2 regions of the Bacillus swezeyi genome follow, and region 1 is predicted to be linked to the other one. Evidence: predicted binding sites of a transcription regulator. Region 1 holds the regulator's gene; the other holds the start of a gene.
What was found. Region 1 encodes LexA, which represses DNA repair genes until DNA is damaged. Its sites were predicted from a motif close to CGAACATATGTTCG; they were not measured.

Region 1 (6,103 bases):
TGTACGTATTGACGGCACAGTGCGTCAAGGAGATTATTTAGGAGCGCTTAACGGCATAGGGACAAAAGCAGCCGAAGGTTCTTGGAAGGTGATCAAAATAACCGCTCCTTACACTCCTGAAAAAGGATACGGAATCGCTCTCGCCTTAATCAAATAACGTGCGGCATAAAGATGGTCAGAAGAAAAAATATCCATTTTGAAGTGCTCATCCATAAAATGAAGATGTATGACAAAATCAAAGGAGTGATCGAATGAAAAAGCTGATGTACATGTTTTCCGCATTGCTTCTGACCGGAGCCATTTTTACTGTTAAAGCCGATGCCAAAAAAACCGCATCCCGTTCTTCCGATGAACAGCTCAACATGAAACAGCTAAAGGTCAAAGAATATTTTAATGGATATGACGGAACGTTTATTTTGCGAAACATCAAAAACGGTCAAACCTTTGTCTATAACAAAGAAAGGGCTTATAAAAGGCTGACGCCTGAATCCACTTTCAAAGTGGCAAATGCGCTGATCGGATTGCAGACGGGGGCAGTCAGAGACGAATATGATGTCAAGCGCTGGGACGGCATTGTAAGGGAGTTTGATTCTTGGAACCGTGATCATACCCTGGGATCGGGGATGCGCGAATCCGTCATTTGGTATTATCAGGCGATGGCCAGAGACATCGGCAGGGAGCACATGGAAGATTGGCTTCGAAAGATTTCTTACGGAAACCAGGATATAAGCGGCGGAATCGATCAGTTTTGGCTCGACAGCACGCTGAAAATTTCTCCGCTGGAACAGGCGGATTTTATGGAAAAGCTTTATGAAGAATCGCTTCCATTTAACAAGTCCGTGATGAAAACGGTAAAGCGGATGATGATTCAAGAAGAAACAGACAGCTACATACTTTACGGCAAAACAGGCACAAGGCTGTCCGATATGAAGCTGGGCTGGTTTACAGGGGTCATTAAAAACGGCGGCAGAACTTATGTATTCGCCACAAACATAAATGGCATAGGTTCAAATGCAAAAGCCATTACGCACAGCATATTAAAGAAATACCGATTAATAGACGAATAAAAATGTTGAGATGAAATGTCGATCTTTTACACAATCTAAACGTCTTTTACACAAAAAAACCGAAAAGCGTAAACAATCCTCCCTTAACCTGGTGATAAAACCAGGTTAAGGGAGTTTTTTTATGTTGAAGAGATGGACGATTCGATTACTGCTTATTGCGGCTGTGCTGCCAGGGCTTTCTGGAGGTGCTGCATCGTCAACGCAGCATGCAAAAGGAGCTGCAAGATATGATGATGTTTTGTATTTCCCGAAATCACGCTATCCTCAAACAGGGGCGCATATCAGCGATGCCATTAAAGCCGGTCATTCCGATGTCTGTACAATCGAAAGAGAAGGAGCGGATAAGCGGCGCCAGGAGTCTTTAAAAGGGATTCCGACGAAACCGGGATATGATCGTGATGAATGGCCGATGGCGATGTGTGAGGAAGGAGGAAAGGGGGCATCAGTGAGATATGTCGCTTCAACAGATAACCGGGGGGCAGGCTCCTGGGTCGGCAGCAGGCTGAGCGGATATGCCGATGGAACAAAAATTTTGTTTATTGTTCAGTGAAAGCAAAAAAAATGTATTGCTTTAATTTTTTTTCCCTTAGGAAACTTTTTTGTTGACAGTAACTGTAAAGTTAGAGATAATAAGTGTGTAAGCATATTATGAATTCCTCTTTTTCAGGTTCGCCACCCAAACAATGGGCATGGTCTCGAACCTGATTTTTTTGATCAATGCTATGTTAATCAACTATGTTGTTTTTTGATAAAAACAAACAAATATTCTATATTATGATAAAAGACATCTGTTTGGAGGGATTATAATGACGTTAAGAGAACTGATTGAAGAAATTAAAAAGTTAAATTCAGCAGAACAACACCGCTTAAAAGAATTCTTTATCAATTCTCTATCATCCTTTTCAAACAGTGGACCTGTTTTTCAAGAAGTAACAGAACGGAAAAATAAAAATGGCTATAATTGTGTACGTTGCTCTTCTAAGCAAGTTGTGCGTTTCGGTAAGTATAAAGTGAAAATGGGACTAAAAGAAGTTGAACGCCAACGATACCTTGTAAAAATTGCAAAAAGACATTTACTGATGTAATGTCTACTACGCTATACCGTACTCATAAGCCAGATAGATGGTTAGACTTCATTAAATGTATGTTAGAAGGTTATTCTCTTCGAAAATCAGCAGACCTTATTGGTAATGTTCATTATGTCACTCTATTTTATTGGAGACACAAAGTATTGTCTGCTATTAAACAAATGGACTTTGATACATTTTCAGGGATTGTAGAGATGGATAAAACATATTTCCTTTACTCTGAAAAAGGTAAAAGAAACATAGAAGGACGCAAACCTCGTAAGCGTGGAGGTTCATCTAAGTTTCGTGGTATTAGCCACGAACAAGTTTGTGTTTTAATCGCAAGAGACTGCCAAAAAGCCGCTTATTCCGGGGTGCTTGGAAAAGGCCGGATTGTCAAATCTCAATTAGATAAGGCTATTGGCTCTAAATTAACTTTTGACAACACGCTTTGCGCTGGAGGGTTTTTTCTGCCTATGCCAAAAGCAAAGGATTAGAACATTATCGGTTTAAATCGGATAGAACGGAGCGTGTCAAGGGTCTTTATCACATCCAAAATGTTAATAATTACCACAGTCGTTTAGAAGGTTGGATACAACGATTTAATGGTGTGGCAACAAAATACCTTGACCATTATTTGAGTTGGTTTCAATTCTTAGATATTGTTAGTCATCGAAATGATAATGCATCTACTACTAAATGCTTGTAGATTGTTGTTTAATTCCGATTAATAAAACTTATTATTCTTTGAGAACGTATGAATTATAAAATAACAAGCGAGAAAAGAGATGGTACCACTTTGGATAAAAAAAATATAATATTTCACCTTATAGGAGCGTTGGTTTGTTTTATGTTGTTTGTTTTAGGGATGATATTCTCAGACCAATTCCCTCTAATGATTTTAATAGGGATATTAGGGTTTTCTGGATTTTCTTACTTAATATTCAGGATATTTATGAATATAAAAACAGGAACAAATCACAATAGTTGAACATAATTAGTTAAATGTTGTAGTTATAGCAGGGTTTTTCATAAAAATCCTGCTATATATTTAAAATCAACATTATTAGTTAACATAGCTTTGATCAAAAAAAGCCGCCGGTTTCCCGGCGGTTCTGAGTAAGCCCCATGATTAATGAACGGTTCGGAAAACGCCGATCACCTTGCCGAGAATGATCACATTCTGCAGGATAATGGGCTCCATCGTCGGATTTTCCGGCTGGAGGCGGATATGGGTCTCTTCTTTGAAAAACCGCTTGACTGTCGCTTCGTCATCTTCGGTCATGGCCACGACGATATCTCCATTGATTGCGGTACTCTGCTGCTTTACAATTACATAATCTTTATCCAGTATCCCTGCATCAATCATGCTTTCCCCCATAATCTCGAGCATGAAAACATGTTCATCCGGCGGAGCCAGGCGGTCAGGGAGCGGAAAGTACTCCTCGATATTTTCGACGGCAGTAATCGGCATCCCGGCCGTTACCTTTCCAATGACGGGAACGTTGACAACCTGGTTTTTCGGAATGTGAATCTCTTCTTCGGTATCCAGGATTTCGATCGCTCTCGGCTTCGTCGGGTCTCTTCTGATCAGCCCCTTTGTCTCAAGTCTTGCCAAGTGGCCGTGTACGGTAGAACTTGATGCCAGGCCGACCGCTTCGCCGATTTCCCTGACGGAAGGCGGGTAGCCTTTGCGCTTCACTTCTTCTTTAATGAAACGCAATATATCAAGTTGTCTTTTTGATAGCTTCGTCATGATCTGCACCTCAAAACGTCGATTTTAGGTAGATTATAGCATGTTTTTCCTCGAAGTACAAACATAGGTTCGAAAAAAACAATTGACAGAAACATTTGTTCGTATGTATACTGAAAGCACAAAAAGCGAACAAATATTCTGTTTGGGGTGATAGATTTGAATAGGGAATCATTGATTTTCGTCAGTCTGTTTACTGCTGTGATCAGCTTCTGTGTTCTGTTTTTGTCTTTTGCCGGAAAGATGGAGGAAAGCAAGCAATATGTTAAAATAGAAGTTCAAGAAGGAGATACTTTATGGGAGATTGCCGACCACATCGAGGGCGGCAAGTCCGCTGACAAGCAAAAATTCATTGAGTGGGTTGCCGACAAAAACGATCTGCCGACATCTGTCATCAAACCCGGCGATGTTCTGATTCTGCCGGTAACAAAGCAGCATTCTGACCGATATCAGCTTGCAGAAGTAGAGTAAGAAGGATGAGGGGATTTCCATGAACGCGATTATATACACCAGGGTGAGCACGACGAAGGAGCAGCAGGAAACCTCCTTAAAACGGCAGGAAGAGGAGCTTGCATCACTTGCAGCCGAACACGGCATGACCGTTGTAAAAGTCATTTCCGAACAGGCGAGCGGATATGAAATGGACCGGGACGGTGTATTCGATTTGCTTGATGAAATAAAAAGATCAGAAGTGGATGCTGTATTGATCCAGGATGATACAAGGCTTGGAAGAGGAAACGCCAAAATAGCCCTCCTTCACTGCTTATATAAAGAAGGGGTTCGAATTTATACACTCGCACACAGGGGACAGCTGGAACTTTCCGAGGCCGACTCAATGGTTTTGGAAATCGTCGGCATCGTGGAAGAATACCAGCGGAAAATACATAATCTTAAGATTAAAAGAGGGATGAAGAAAGCGGTCGAAAACGGCTACCGCCCGGAAAGGAATCTAAAAAACCAACATGAAGGAAACGGGAGGGAGCGGATTGAAGCCCCGCTTTCAGAAATCATTCGGCTCAGGGAAAACAAGCTGACGTTTGCAGAGATTGCAGCCGTTTTAAGGGGCTTTGGCTACAGCATATCGAAAGCTACCGTACACCGCCGCTATCAGGAGTATAAGAGCAGCCAGCCGGATTCATTTGTTGTCAAACGAGAGCGAATTTAGTAGTATGAATGATAAACAAATCAAAGGAGCATATTATGATTTCCAAAGAAAAAATAGCCAGAATCAATGAGCTTGCGAAAAAATCAAAAACCGGCTCTTTGACGGAGGAAGAAAAAGCAGAACAGCAGAAGCTGCGCCAGGAATATTTGAATGGTGTCCGCGCATCTATGAAAAACACGCTGAAAAATGTGACAATCGTAGATCCGGAAGGCAATGATGTGACGCCGGAAAAGCTCAAAAAGGAAAAAAACCGCCGCCTTCATTAATTTTAGGGAATACGTCAATATCGTATTCCCTTTTTGTGTATAATATTGAAATAAAAGGAGCATAACGAGATCAACCACCATTTTTCAGACGCTTTCTGAGCTGAAATGGTTGTGAAAACTGATGGGTAGATTTATGATAAGAAAGTAGAGTACATACAGGAAGGGGATAAAAATGAAAACGATTGAATTAAAATCTGTCGCAACGATACGGACACTATCCATAGACGCCATTGAAAAGGCAAAATCCGGCCACCCAGGCATGCCGATGGGGGCTGCTCCGATGGCTTATTCGCTTTGGACAAAAATGATGAATGTAAACCCTGAAAACCCAAGCTGGTTTAACAGAGACCGATTTGTGTTATCTGCCGGACATGGTTCAATGCTGCTGTACAGCATGCTTCATTTAAGCGGGTATGATGTATCGATGGAAGATCTAAAGAATTTCCGCCAATGGGGCAGCAAAACACCAGGTCATCCTGAATTCGGACATACTCCTGGCGTTGATGCGACGACAGGCCCGCTCGGTCAAGGAATCGGAATGGCTGTCGGAATGGCGCTTGCAGAACGCCATCTTGCAGAAACTTACAATCGCAGCGAATATCGTGTCGTTGACCATTATACATACAGTATTTGCGGTGACGGGGATTTAATGGAAGGAATCTCATCGGAAGCGGCTTCACTTGCAGGCCACCTAAACCTCGGCCGTTTAATCGTGCTTTATGATTCCAATGATATTTCCCTTGACGGAGATTTAGACCGCTCTTTCTCTGAAAACGTGAAGCAGC
Region 2 (6,103 bases), 660 kb from region 1:
GTATTAGCGGATATACTGAAATCGTCGATGATCTTCGGCAATGCCACATTCATGACCGTTTCATTAATCAAAGCAAGGAAATTGCCGACGATTAAGATTGCGATAATCATAATGGAGCCTTTTTTTGTGTGTTCCATTTTATTTCCCACCCTTGATTATGGTTTTAGCAAATATGGAATTTGTTCGGCAGCCGCGCTTAGCGGCCGTCCGTTTTTTTTCGTAACCGAGAGTACATATGCGCCTTCAATCATAGCCTGGATCGCGATGCTCAAACTGTCCGCTTTTTCTTTTGGAAAACCAGATTGAATCAGCTTTTCCTGATACACACGCTGCCAATCTCTATACACCTGATCACAAGTTTTTCGCAGCACTTCACTCAAAGACCATGTTTCTGCAGCGACAGATACAATCGGAATATCATCGTTTTCTTCCATCATGTATTCTTCAATCCCATCAGCCATCATCTGAATGTACGTTTGAAAGGCCTTTACAGGATCTGAATCCCGGCTGAGGGCTGAGGAGATGTATGTTTTGATCCGTTCGCCGGTTAATTTGATGGCTTCGGCAGCCAGCTCTTCTTTCCCGCTGGGAAAGTAATAATAGATAGATCCTCTTGGCGCGCCGCTTTCGTCCGTGATTTGCTTCAGCCCTGTAGCATGATAGCCTTGTTTTCGGAAGAGCCGGGAAGCTGTGTGCAGGATTTTATCGCGGCTCCTTGTTTTATCTGTCATCATATCATCCCTTTTATTTTTATACTGATCGGTCAACATAAAGTATTGTAACGAAAAAAAAGGCCCTTTTTAAAGGCCTTTTTTAGAAATAGTGTCAAAGGACTATTTTCATGATCAGGCTGCCGTCCCATTTCAGACACACCAAGGCAGACTCGGAAATCGTGCACATTCCAAAAAAAGAATGGGATCGTTCCTCCAGTTTTCTATGTTTTCGATATTCATTTATGTCTTTTTCTTGTTCAGTCATTTTGCCCATCTCCTTTTGTATTGAACTCTTTAATAAAATTCATTTGAAGATTTCAGGCAGCTGATGAACAGCGGCATTACGGCAATCACTGCCAAGATGAAAAGCAGGTTGTTTGATATCAAATGTACAAATGCAGTATTGATAATATAAAGGGCCAAAACCATTAAATAAAAAGACAGCCATATATAGCAGTATATCTTTTTATTGAATGGTTCTTTTAAGTAAATCAACAGAAATAATCCTGCCATTAAAACCAAGTAAGTCATTTCCTAACATTTCCCTCCGCTCTTGGCTTATTCTTCCGTTCTTCCCCTTTCTTTATTGTCCTCAAAAGCCAGCTGGATCACGAATAAAAACAAGCAGGCGATGATTTCGACATCCAGAGGGATGGTAATGCTGTCCATCATTTCATCTGCAAGGTGAATCGAAAGCCAAGTAAAGAAGCATTCGATTGTAAAAGTGACGGCTTTTTGTCTGATCAGCAAACTGAGAAATTTTTCGGGAATCTCAAAGGCCACACCGAGTACAAAGCTTAAGAGGATATACCAAAGCAGTGAAGCCGGTGATTCATATGTCACGCCGAAAATCGCGAAAAAGCCGGCAGCGCCGAAATAATAAGAGCCAAATAAGAGTGCGAAGACAAAGAGGATTAAAAGAAAGATTAAGGTAACTGCGATCATGTTTCCAAGTGTTTTTTTCATCATTCAGCATTCATTCCTAATCGTGCAGTATACATTTGATCATATCAAAAAAAGATCCAATTGTAATTTACAATTGTTAAGACTCCCGGTAAACTACTAAAAAAACAGGAAGTCAGGAGAGAGAAAATAAGCCATGAAGCGCGTTTTAACTGATCGATATGCAAGTTTTACAGAGCTGGTTGATCATGAAACCGAAGGAATCGATTATACGGTGTTTTCACGGGAATTAGAGAGCGGTCTCCTTGTAATGGCTCCGCATGGAGGAGGAATTGAGCCTGGCATCAGCGAAATTGTACGGGCTTTAACTGAGGATTGTTCCGTTTATCTGCTCGAGGGGCTGAAAAGCTCAGGCAATAAATGGCTTCACGTGACAAGTGCTCATTTTGATGATCCGCTTGCCATGCAAATGGCCGGGAGACATCAATACATATTGGCTTTTCACGGTTATGAGGAGCGCTCTCTTTGCCAGACGCTGATCGGCGGCACTGACCGAAAGCGCGCCCAGGTTTTTGCCGAGGCGCTTAGAAAGCAGGGTTTTTCTGCGGTGCTGCTGTCGGCCGGCGCTTGTCTTTCAGGAACGAATCCGGCAAGCATCAACAATCGGTGCAAAACGGGTTTAAGCGTACAATTTGAAATCAGCACAGCACAAAGAAAGGCGATGTTTGGCCGTTTCGGTTTAAAGGGAAGAGAAAACTCCAAAAATGAGGTGTTTTACCGTTATCTGAAAGCAGTCAGGGAAGGGGCGAAAAAAGCGTATGGATGAGCGCAGCCGGCATTTTAAGCCGGCTGTTTTTTCTGTCACTTTTTCAGCAAATATGTTGCTTGTCTTTCAGCGGCAAAAAGCTGTTGAGCGCTTTTGGCAATGGAGTAAGGGCGTCGTGACTTTCTTTTATAGCCTCTGAGTTCATCTTCATCATGGCAGTCAAAAGCCCTGTCTTCGGCTGCAATTTGGAGGCTGTCCGTCCATGCTTTATGGAACTCCATTCCGATCTGTCGCTTTTCAAACAATTCGATTCGTTTGGAGGCAAACTCGTCTGTCACATGAAAAAGATCAGCAATCATTTTTACGGCATGACAGCGCAGCTGGGGAAAATCCAATTTTAAAAGCATGAAAGTCGGTACGCAAAAATGATACATAAATTGATTGGCTTGAAATTCCTGAAGCTCCCTAAACATTTGATTCATGTTCAGTTGATTTCCCGCGTGCTTTAATACATGGCAGAGTTCGTGTGCGAAGTCTTCCCATTGCTTTTTTCTTGACAGGCTGCTGTTGAGAATGATGCTGTACATGCCGTCATGCTTGATCATCATGCTGTTCACATGTTCATAATGAATCCAAATATTTAAACTCGCCGCTATACGAGTCATATCGATTTGATGCGGCTCAGTGAAACCGAACTTTAGATACATATTTTTTACGTATTCTTCTAGGTGAGATAAATAAAATTCCAATAGAGACACCCTTTCGAACAAATGTTCCGTTTTTAGCGGAAAGAAAAGCCCGGCAAAGGGGCTACTGATATATAATATATACGATGAGCAGCACCTTTAGCAAATCTTTCCCTTTTTTACATCATCTTAATTATTAAATCGGCGCTCATCAGGGAATGTTTAATGAAAAATTCCTTTTTTATCCGTTTTTTAATCTCCGGGTTTCCGCTTCTTCTCTTTTTCTTTTAAGTATTGAATAAATTCAATCGCCTGCTGTCTGCTTTCAGGGGAGAATTCCCGCATGTCCCGATAGGCAATTTGAAGATCAGGATCATCAAGCATGTCTTGAAGAGATTTTTCCTTTTCAGCACCTGTCAGTAAATAGTCTATTGTCACTTTATAATAATCAGCCAGTTTTTTTAAGGTTTCATAGTCCGGCTCGCTTCTTCCGTTTTCATAGTGGGAATAGCGCGCTCTTGATACGCCGATCTGTTTTGCTACATCTTCCTGTGTTCGTTTTCCTCTCAGGCTTTTTAGTCTGCCTCCCAACATAGAATGACCTCTCTTCCTCATTCGGCATTATAATATCTATTATAGATACAAAATGTATCGAAATAAACAAATGATAAAAAAAGTATCAAAAAAGTGTTGATGATAAGAAATGTATCATTTATAATCATAGTCATACAGATACCAATTGTATCATAAGCGGAGGAGTGGGGCATTTGCGAAAACGTTTAATTGAAGAGCGGTCAAGGAAGGGATGGACCCAAAAGCAGGTTTCCGAACGATTGGGGATTTCTGAGGTGTATGTTCGCAAAATCGAAAAGGGAGCGCGAAATCCGGGCAGAGAAACGATGCTGAAGTTTGAAACGCTCTATTCCGTTCCAGACCGCGAGCTTTTTCCCGATCTTTTTCAGGTCATTTTTGATACAAAATGTATCTAATTAAATCCATACGAAAGAAGGCAGATCATGAACCTCGAACATCCGATCATTACACAAATCCGGGCATACGGCTATCCAAAGGAGGCAGTAGAGCGAAAAACGATGCGAAAAGCATCAGGATCACCAGGACAGGAAGGGGAACACAGCATGGAGACGGTTGATATTTCATACAGCAATGACCGGTTCGATCAATGGAGGCTTGGCAAAGCGGGCGGTTCCATCTCTTTTACAAAAGACGGATTGCCTGTATTTCGATTTGAAAACAAAGATCAATATGAACGATACGTGAAGCTGAACGCTTGCCGCAAAAAGGGAGGAGGGGGAGTTGAATGATGAACACATCCAGTCCCACCCAGTCTGAAAACAGCTATCCGTTCTCGATTTATTCAGGTTTGTTAACTTCCGGCCATTTTGAAAAAATCGGCAGTGCTCTCTGGCTGTTTTTATGGTGTATTAGCTCAACGACGAAAGAAGTAGAACGGGATGGCCTGACATGGGGGATCGTCCTCGGACATAAGCCTCTGAAAGCATCAGAACTCGCGGACGTGTTTGGCGTGAATGAAAAAACAGTCAGGAGATGGCTCTCCCAGCTTGAGCGGAATGGCTACATTGCTGTGGCGAGAGCCCCTTACGGCTTCGTTCTGTCTGTCAGACATTCGAAAAAATTCGTCAATCAATCAAAGCCCGGATATGTCCGTTCACAGGTCAAAGAACGGACAAATGCATCTGATTGTAAGGACAAACTTGTCCAGGCTAATAAAGATATTACACAGATCAAAACAAAAAATAATCAAATTGAGGCGATAGCAGAACGTTTTGCAGCACTCAGGTCTCTGCAGGAAGACAGGCTTGTCCATCCTTCGCCAAGGGACTATCAAGCCATCGCCCGGATTGTCGCCCGCGGAGTGTCACTTTCGCAAACAATCAAATGGCTTGAACAATGCTTCCTAGAGTATGAAGGCCGGCGAAGAAGCAAACAAGAAACGATCAAGGTCTTCAGCTACTGTGAAAAATACATGCTGGACCGTCTGGCAGAGCTGGAAACCAGGAAAGAGTCAAGGAGGGGAAACAATGGCCAAACGAACAATCGACGAGGTTATGAAAGAACTGAGAAACAGAAGGCGTTTATCACAGGCGGACAAAGCGGACGAATCCGCCGAAAAACGGTATGAATGTCCTAAGTGTAAAGACGAGCTCGGGTATATCGAACAGCGCGGAAATATAGAAGTATGGGTGGCATGCGCCTGCAGGGAGCGGCGCAGAGCGCAAAAGCTTTTAAAGTCGAGCGAAATCACCGAGGCATTTAAAAACTTGAGCTTTGAAAATTTTAAGACCGCTGGCAAGCATCAGTCTGTAAAAGACGCCTATGAATGCGCACTTGAATATGGACAAGTTTATCCGGACATTCAGAAATGCCGCAGAAACAGCATTGCGCTCTTAGGGCGGCCTGGGTCGGGCAAAACCCATTTGCTTACGGCGGCAGCCAATGATCTGATGAGGAGGCTATTTGTGCCGGTACTGTATTTTCCTTTTGTCGAGGGATTCAATGATTTAAAACAGGATTTTGCTTTGCTTGAGGAAAAACTGAACAGGATGAAGCAAATTGAGGTTCTATTTCTCGATGATCTGTTTAAGCCGGTTGGCGGAAAGCCGCGGGCAACGGAATGGCAGATTGAACAAACATATGCCGTCATCAATTACAGGTATTTGAATCACAAGCCGATTCTGCTTTCAAGCGAGCTGGATGTAGAAGAAATCGTCGCGATTGATGAAGCGCTCGGAACGAGGATTGTAGAAATGTGCCAGGATTTTCTCGTTATCCTGAAAGGGAACTCTTTCGACATCAATCATAGACTGGAGGGAATGCTTTGATGTGCCGTCTATGCAAAGGCCGGCAATCGGTTCAACAGGATGTCGGCTTCGGAGTTGTTTTCAGCGCCTGTCCAAACTGCCGCGGTAAAAGCGGTGATTTGACAGAGACGATCAAAGATCTTGAAGCATTGACTTTAAAAATGAAAGCAAGGGTGAAGCAGGGTGCTTAAATGT

Region 2: RBH91_RS07160 (ImmA/IrrE family metallo-endopeptidase) is a predicted target of LexA. The motif match lies at 3,146-3,159, and genes of this name have one in related genera.

Annotation. Positions count from the first base shown of each region.
Region 1 is NZ_CP133085.1:2,143,880-2,149,982, forward strand. It holds gene RBH91_RS10770 (peptidase G2 autoproteolytic cleavage domain-containing protein) at 1-157, shown strand, start outside; gene blaOXA (class D beta-lactamase) at 252-1,067, shown strand; gene RBH91_RS10780 (NucA/NucB deoxyribonuclease domain-containing protein) at 1,189-1,617, shown strand; partial or broken gene RBH91_RS10785 (IS1595 family transposase) at 1,874-2,902, shown strand; gene lexA (transcriptional repressor LexA) at 3,267-3,890, opposite strand; gene yneA (cell division suppressor protein YneA) at 4,047-4,358, shown strand; gene RBH91_RS10800 (YneB family resolvase-like protein) at 4,378-5,052, shown strand; gene RBH91_RS10805 (DUF896 domain-containing protein) at 5,088-5,318, shown strand; gene tkt (transketolase) at 5,491-6,103, shown strand, end outside.
Region 2 is NZ_CP133085.1:1,481,340-1,487,442, forward strand. It holds gene RBH91_RS07130 (MDR family MFS transporter) at 1-137, opposite strand, end outside; gene RBH91_RS07135 (TetR/AcrR family transcriptional regulator) at 156-731, opposite strand; gene RBH91_RS07140 (hypothetical protein) at 826-978, opposite strand; gene RBH91_RS07145 (hypothetical protein) at 1,008-1,244, opposite strand; gene RBH91_RS07150 (regulatory YrvL family protein) at 1,272-1,682, opposite strand; gene RBH91_RS07155 (poly-gamma-glutamate hydrolase family protein) at 1,813-2,442, shown strand; gene RBH91_RS07160 (ImmA/IrrE family metallo-endopeptidase) at 2,478-3,089, opposite strand; gene xre (HTH-type transcriptional regulator Xre) at 3,321-3,662, opposite strand; gene RBH91_RS07170 (helix-turn-helix transcriptional regulator) at 3,836-4,057, shown strand; gene RBH91_RS07175 (hypothetical protein) at 4,085-4,390, shown strand; gene RBH91_RS07180 (winged helix-turn-helix domain-containing protein) at 4,387-5,229, shown strand; gene RBH91_RS07185 (ATP-binding protein) at 5,129-5,929, shown strand; gene RBH91_RS07190 (hypothetical protein) at 5,926-6,099, shown strand.